DNA from 3 places in the Georgenia sp. TF02-10 genome. Region 3 is predicted to be linked to each of the others. Evidence: riboswitches for the same ligand, from Rfam matches in the RefSeq annotation. Region 3 holds a riboswitch; each other region holds the start of a gene.

Region 1 (2,252 bases), 120 kb from region 3:
AGATGGTGGTCGCCGTGACGGAAGCCGTCGTAGGCGACGATGACGTAGACAGCAGCAGTCCGACAGCGAAGAATGAGCGGAGGAGGTGGTGGTCGTGACGGAGAAGAAGTGGCCGAGCGCCTTCGCCCGAGCGATCGCCGCAGGCGAGGCCGACCCGATCACTCCCGAGGAGCGCGAGCTGGTGGCGATCCTCCGCCGGCGTTTCGAGGAGAGGTTCGGGAAGGACTTCGGCAGCGACGTCACGGGGGATTTTGAGGCGAAGCCCAGGCGGATGACGCGCTCGGAGCGCAAGCGGCGGGCGCGCAAGAGCGCCTAGCGAAGACGACCCCGAGAGGGACCGCACCCGCGTTGGGGTGCGGTCCCTCTCTGCGGCAGCTCAGGCCGCGGCATGCACGTCGCGGCAGCGCAGCACGTGCTGGCCGCCTCGGGTCTGCTCGAGACCTGCAACGTGCTGTCCGTACAGCAGCACGGCCAGGTAGCGGCTGCTCACAGGTCCTCCAGGAGGTCGGAGAGCTCGCTGTTGCGACGCTGCGGTGTGACGGTGAGGTCCAGACCGAGCGCGTCGAGGGTGTCGAGGACCTTGCCGAGCTCGGCCCGTTGCCCCTGCCCGCGCTCGAGCGTGATGAGCCATCGGCGACTGACGCCGGCGCGCTCGGCGAGCTGGTTCTGGGTGAGTCCCTCGCGCGTGCGGGCGCCGCGGATCGCCGCCCCGATCTGGGCGGGTGTGGTGAACGCGATGTCGGCCATGCAGGTGATCGTACGTGCACATTGGCTGGATGTGCAAGAACGGTAACCCCTGTCAGGGGTGCACGAGCGGTTACACCCGGTCCCCATGTGTTGCCCGGCAGGTCAGCCAGGACCTCCTCGGCGTCGCCAACGTCCCCGCCAGCGGGCGTGACGGCGTGCCCGCCCCGGCCGGGAATAGCGGGTAGCGTGGGCGACGACCACCGACACGGGGTGCCCCGCGGGGCTGAGATCACACCCGTCGAACCTGATCTAGTTCGTACTAGCGAAGGGATGTCGCGCATGACGCGCACGCCAGAAGACCTCATCGACTTCACCTGCTCGGCGCTGGACGGGGTGCGCGCCCAGGCGCCCCTCGTGCACTCCATCACCAACGGCGTGGTGATGAACTTCACCGCCAACGCGCTGCTCGCGCTCGGGGCCGCGGCCGCGATGGTGGACATCCCGGGGGAGGCCGGCCCGTTCGCGCGGGTCGCCTCGGGGCTGCTCGTGAACCTGGGGACCCCGGCCGCCGAGGAGCGGGAGGCGATGCTCGAGGCGGTGACGGCGGCGAACGAGGCGGGGACGCCGTGGGTGCTCGACCCGGTCGCGGTCGGCTCGCTGCCCGTCCGCACGCCGCTCGGCCACACCCTGCGGGACCTGTGCCCCACCGTGGTGCGGGGCAACGCGTCCGAGATCATCGCGGTGACCGGCTCGGGTGCGGGCGGCCGCGGCGTCGACGCGTCCGACGGCGTGGACGCAGCCGTGGCGCCCGCCCGCTCGCTCGCGCAGACCACCGGGGGAGTCGTCGCGATCTCCGGGCCGGTCGACGTCGTCACCGACGGGCGGGACCTGGTCCGGATCGCCAACGGCGACGCGCTGCTCACGCGGATCACCGGCGGCGGGTGCGCCCTCGGCGCGGTGATGGCCGCCTTCGCCGCCGTCGACGCGGACAGGTTCGCCACCACGGTCGCCGCGGTCACCGTCTACACGGTCGCCGCCGAGCTCGCCGCGGCCCGCGCGACCGGTCCCGGGAGCTTCGGCGTCGCGTTCCTCGACGCGCTCGCCGCCGTCGACGCGGACGCGGTCCGCGACCGGGCGGCGATCTCGTGAGCACCGACCTGTCGCTGTACCTGGTGACGGACTCCCGCCTCGCCGCGGCGGCCGGTCACGACGTGGTCGAGCTGGTGCGCGCCGCGGTCGACGGCGGGGTGACGGCGGTGCAGGTGCGGGAGAAGGATGCCCCCGCGCGGGCGTTCCTCGACACGGTGCTGCGCGTGGCCGACGTCGTCCCGCCGCCGGTGGCCATCCTCGTCAACGACCGGGTGGACGTGTTCCTCGCCGCCCGAGCCGCGGGTGCCCCGGTCGCCGGGGTGCACGTGGGGCAGGCGGACCTCCCGGTGGACGCGGTGCGCGCGATGATCGGCGCGGACGCGACCCTCGGGCTGAGCGCCGCCACCGACAAGCAGCTGGCGGCCGCCGCGGCCAGCCCCGCACGGGTCGACTACGTCGGCATCGGTGCGCTGCAC
Region 2 (2,252 bases), 530 kb from region 3:
CGGGTCAGCGCGAACGGCAGCTCGCTGCCGGCGCCCTGGATCGCGGCGGCGATCATCAGGGTGGGCCCGACCGGTGAGCCGAGGAAGACGACCTCGACGACCGAGGCGATGACCTCCGCGGCGATGCCGGCGAACGGCCGGCGGATGATCGCCACGGCGATGGGGGCGACGAGCAGCCACCCGCCGAAGAGGACGTGCTGGGCCAGGTCCCCGGCCGGGCCCATGAGGATGCTCAGCCCGTTCCAGGCCTGCACGAGGGCCCAGTAGGCGAACCCGAAGACGACGCCGAGGACGACCATGAGGACCAGGTCCGCCATGGCCCAGCCGGGGCGGCGGGTGGCGGGCGGGGTGTGCGGCGCGGCCATCTCCGCCGCCCTCAGGCGCCGGCCGCCGTCGGCGAGCCGACGGAGACGGTCAGGTGGCTGACGACGTGCGGGACGACCGCGCCGACCTGGGCCCACGCGTCGACGGCGGTGGCCAGGACGTCGGCGACGTCCCCGGTGAGCCGGGTGGCGTAGTGCGCCGGGCTGCTCGCGGTGCCCCGGGCCGTCGCCGCCCGGATGGCGGCCTCGATGTGGGCCATGTGGTCCCCGGCATCGGTGCCGCCGTCGAGCAGCGGGTAGAGCGACCACTGGGCCGCCGCCCGGATCCCGGTCGGCTCGACCTGCACCGGTGCGGGACGGGGCAGCCCGGTCACGGCGAGGTCGCAGGCCACCTCACCGGGGCAGCCGCGGGAGAACAGCACGTGGGCCACCACGTGCCCGCCGCCGGAGCGGCGGTGGGCCGCCGCGACGACGGCGGTGAGGTAGTCGACGAGACGCTGCTCGGCCGGTTCGGTGCGGGCGCCGACGTAGGTGCTCACCTCGTCGGTGTCCAGGACGAGGCCCTCGGTGCGGCCGGCGGCCGCGGCGTCGGCCAGGGCCCCGCCGATGACCTCGACGAAGGCGTCGGTGTGCGGGTGGACGCTGAACCGCATGCCGATGCCGAGCTGCTCGGGCGTGGCGCCGGCGGCGGTGCGGTCGTCGGTCTTGGTGCTCATCACGGTCCCTCTCTCGGGCCCGCGGGTACTGCGAGACCCGCCGACGCGCCACGCGTCGGGCGGGTGCCCTGCTCCCTACGCCGGTACGAACCGGATCAGGTAAACGGGTCTGCGGACTCTCCGCACTCTCAGCGCGCTGGGCGCTCCCCGGGGGTGCTGCGACCGTACCACCAGGTCCCGCCGGCGCCTGCGCCGTCGCATGCGGACGACGGCGGTGCGGTGCTGGTCAGCGGTCGACGCGGGCCCCGCCGCCGGCGGCGAGCTTGAGGACCTCGGCCTTGGTGGCCATGGTCGTGTCGCCCGGGGTGGTCATGGCCAGGGCGCCGTGGGCGGCGCCGTACTCCACGGCGGTGGCCAGCGGCTGGCCGTCGAGCAGGCCGTAGATGAGGCCGGAGGCGAATGAGTCGCCCCCGCCGACCCGGTCCATGATCTCCAGGTCCTTCCGGTGGGTCGCCTGGACCACGCCGGTGGCCGGAGACCAGGCGATCGCGCCCCAGTCGTTGCGGGAGGCGGAGCGCACGGTGCGGATCGTGTTGCCGATGACCTTGAAGTTCGGGTAGGCGGCGGCCACCTTGTCGATCATGGCGGCGAACTTCTCGACCTCGAGGGTGGAGAGGTTCTCGTCGACCCCCTCGACCTCGAAGCCGAGGGCGGCGGTGAAGTCCTCCTCGTTGCCGATCATGACGTCGATGTGCTCGGCGATCGCCTTGTTGACCTCCTGGGCCCTGGCCTGCCCGCCGATCGACTTCCACAGCGAGGGCCGGTAGTTCAGGTCGTAGGAGACGACGGTGCCGTGCTTCTTCGCGGCGGTCACCGCCGCGAGCACCGTCTGGGCCGACGTCGGCGACAGCGCGGCGTAGATCCCGCCGGTGTGCAGCCAGCGCACCCCGAGGTCGCCGAAGAGGTGGTCCCAGTCGACGTCGTCCGGGCCGAGCTGGGCGGCGGCGGTGTGCCCCCGGTCGGAGACCCCCACCGCGCCGCGCACCCCGAACCCGCGCTCGGTGAAGTTCAGCCCGTTGCGCACGCTGCGGCCGATCCCGTCGTAGGGCACCCACCTGATGAGCTGCGTGTCCACCCCGCCGGCGAGGATGAAGTCCTCCACCAGGCGGCCGATCTCGTTGTCGGCCAGCGCGGTCACCACCGCCCCGCGCAGCCCGAACGCCCGGCGCAGGCCGCGGGTGACGTTGTACTCCCCGCCGCCCTCCCAGGCCCG
Region 3 (2,252 bases):
AGGAGACGACCAGCGGGCGGGGGCCGGCGCCCTCGGAGCCGGAGAAGTCCACGTAGTAGGCGTCCGACCAGCCCTCGGCCACCCGCACCCCGTTGGCGGCCAGGTCCGTCCAGTACTGCTGCCACCCGTCGGTGCCGAACGCACCGATGGTGGCGAGCAGGAAGGCCAGGCCGGGCGAGGAGGTGGCCGGGTTGGTGACGACGAGCAGGTCCCGGTAGGCCGGGTCGGTGAGGTCCGCCAGGGTGCGGGGCTCGGGGATGCCGCGGTCGGCGAACCAGGCGTGGTCGACGTTGACGCACACGTCCCCCCGGTCCACCGCGGTGAGGTGGCCCTCGTCGTCGACGGCGTTCTCGGCCACCCCGGCGGGGGCGTCGGCCGGGGTGTAGGGGTCAAGCACGCCGGCGTCGATGGCGCGGGCGGCGAAGCTGTTGTCGATGCCGTAGACGACGTCGCCGAGGGGGGAGTCCTTGGTCAGCACGAGCTGGTTGACCAGCGCCCCGCCGTCGCCGGGGGCGACCATGGTGAGCCGGTAGCCGGTGTCCGCCTCGAACTGGTCGAGGAGGTCCTGGCTGACGCTGAACGAGTCGTGGGTGACGACCGTGAGCTCCCCGCCCGCGGCGGTGCCGGTGCCGTCACCGGTGCCGCCGGGGGTGTCGCCGTCGTCGCCGCCCCCGCCGGTGAGGCTGCACGCGCCGAGCACGGCGGTGGCGGCGAGCGCGGCGAGGGCGGTGCGCCGACGGCGGGTGCGGGCGGTTGAGCGGTGGCTGGTGCGGGCGGCCGAGCGGTCGCTGGTGGTGGTCATGGCTCCTCCTGGCGGGGAGGGGCTGCACCCCGGGCACGGCGGGCGTGCCCGGGGTGCCTGGAGAGATATCCCGACTTCCTTCGCCGGTGCTAACCGGGCAGGTTCGAGGGTCTGCGTTGCCGCACTCTCAGCGCCTCGCGGCGCTCCCCTGTCGTTTCGCCGGCGAGCCTACCAGGGCCGGAGCGACCTCAGTGCTTGTCGACCCGCTTCTCGGCGGGGTAGACCTTGGCGGCGCCCTTCAGGGCGTAGTGCCGGGCCAGGCCCAGCAGCGCACCGGAGACCGCGGCGAAGACGATGACCTGCCACGCGCCGACGTCGGGGTCGTCCTCGTCGGTCGGGGGCTCGTGCCCGGTGATGGCCTTCCAGCCGCCGTCGACGATCTTGTTCGTCAGCACCCCGGCCGCCAGCAGCGCCCCGGTGCTGATGAGCCTCCAGCCCATGTCCATTGCATCTCCGTCGGTAGTGGTTACTGCCCACCGTCGATCATGCCCGAACGGCGGCGGTCCTGCTCAGCGGGGCGGCGGGGTGGGCCGACGCACCCGGGCCGGGGGTCGACCCGCCGGCCGATGCGGCACGTACGGGCGGGCGGGGCGCCGGGCGCCGCCTCACCCGCGGACGGCGCCGCCGTCGGCGTCCGGGGCCGAGCTGCCGCCGGCGTCCCGGGCGGTGCGGCCGTCGCCGTCGAAGCCCTCGGCGGACCGCTGGGCGGCGGCCAGGTCCTCGGTGAGCTCGTCCACCACCAGGTGGTCCGGGTCAACCTTGCCGGTCCGGTACCCAGCGCGGCCGACCATGTGGGCCGAGATCGGCGCGGTGATGAACTGGAACGCGACGACGAGCACCAGGGTCCAGGCCACCACCGAGTCCTGCACCACCAGGGCGAGGCCGGCCATCATCAGCGTCAGCCCCAGCACCTGGGGCTTGGCCGCGGCGTGCATCCGGGAGAGCAGGTCCCGGAAGAAGCTCACCGAGATCGCGGCGACGAGCGTCAGGGTCGCCCCGAGCACGAGCAGGGCGGTGCCCGCGGCCTCGGCCGCCGTGGCCCAGGTCATCGCTCCCCCTCGGTGGCCGGCCTCGCGGTCGGCCCGGTGCTCGGCGGCTCGGCCCGCGGTACCGGGCCGCCGTCGGCCGGCTCGGCCCGCGGCGCCCCGCCGCCGTCGACCGGCCCCCCGCGGGGCGTCCCGCCGTCGACCGGCCCGGCCCCGGGAGCCCGGCCGGCGACGCCCGTCCGCTCCTCCTCCTCGGCCGGCCCGCCGGGCAGGCCGTCCTCGTAGCCGCGCTCGCGCAGGTCCGCGGCGTCCGGGTCGTGCACCGGGGCGTCCTCGTCGGCCATGCTCTGCTGCGCGGCGAGGAGCTCGCGCAGCTCCTCCCGGCTCAGGATGCGTGCCTCGTCGGGCCGGTCCACGGGCACGAACCGGGCGATGGTCACCGACCCGACGAACCCGACGACGGC

The links. A riboswitch is a leader RNA that binds a small molecule or an ion and turns the genes downstream of it on or off. The one in region 3 is predicted to bind thiamine pyrophosphate.
Region 1: it holds a riboswitch for thiamine pyrophosphate, as region 3 does, so the genes downstream of both, thiM (hydroxyethylthiazole kinase) here and MF406_RS17620 (thiamine ABC transporter substrate binding subunit) in region 3, are expected to answer to the same signal.
Region 2: it holds a riboswitch for thiamine pyrophosphate, as region 3 does, so the genes downstream of both, MF406_RS02015 (Ykof family thiamine-binding protein) here and MF406_RS17620 (thiamine ABC transporter substrate binding subunit) in region 3, are expected to answer to the same signal.

What each region holds. Positions count from the first base shown of each region.
Region 1 is NZ_CP094289.1:3,745,295-3,747,546, reverse strand. Features, by position in the region: gene MF406_RS17105 (hypothetical protein) at 1-98, shown strand, start outside; gene MF406_RS17100 (hypothetical protein) at 95-316, shown strand; gene MF406_RS17095 (helix-turn-helix domain-containing protein) at 487-747, opposite strand; TPP riboswitch at 944-1,035, shown strand; gene thiM (hydroxyethylthiazole kinase) at 1,027-1,836, shown strand; gene thiE (thiamine phosphate synthase) at 1,833-2,252, shown strand, end outside.
Region 2 is NZ_CP094289.1:440,474-442,725, reverse strand. Features, by position in the region: gene MF406_RS02020 (ECF transporter S component) at 1-365, opposite strand, end outside; gene MF406_RS02015 (Ykof family thiamine-binding protein) at 377-1,039, opposite strand; TPP riboswitch at 1,093-1,199, opposite strand; gene MF406_RS02010 (sugar kinase) at 1,266-2,252, opposite strand, start outside.
Region 3 is NZ_CP094289.1:3,867,997-3,870,248, forward strand. Features, by position in the region: gene MF406_RS17620 (thiamine ABC transporter substrate binding subunit) at 1-802, opposite strand, end outside; TPP riboswitch at 861-962, opposite strand; gene MF406_RS17625 (DUF4235 domain-containing protein) at 991-1,248, opposite strand; gene mnhG (monovalent cation/H(+) antiporter subunit G) at 1,408-1,851, opposite strand; gene MF406_RS17635 (monovalent cation/H+ antiporter complex subunit F) at 1,848-2,252, opposite strand, start outside.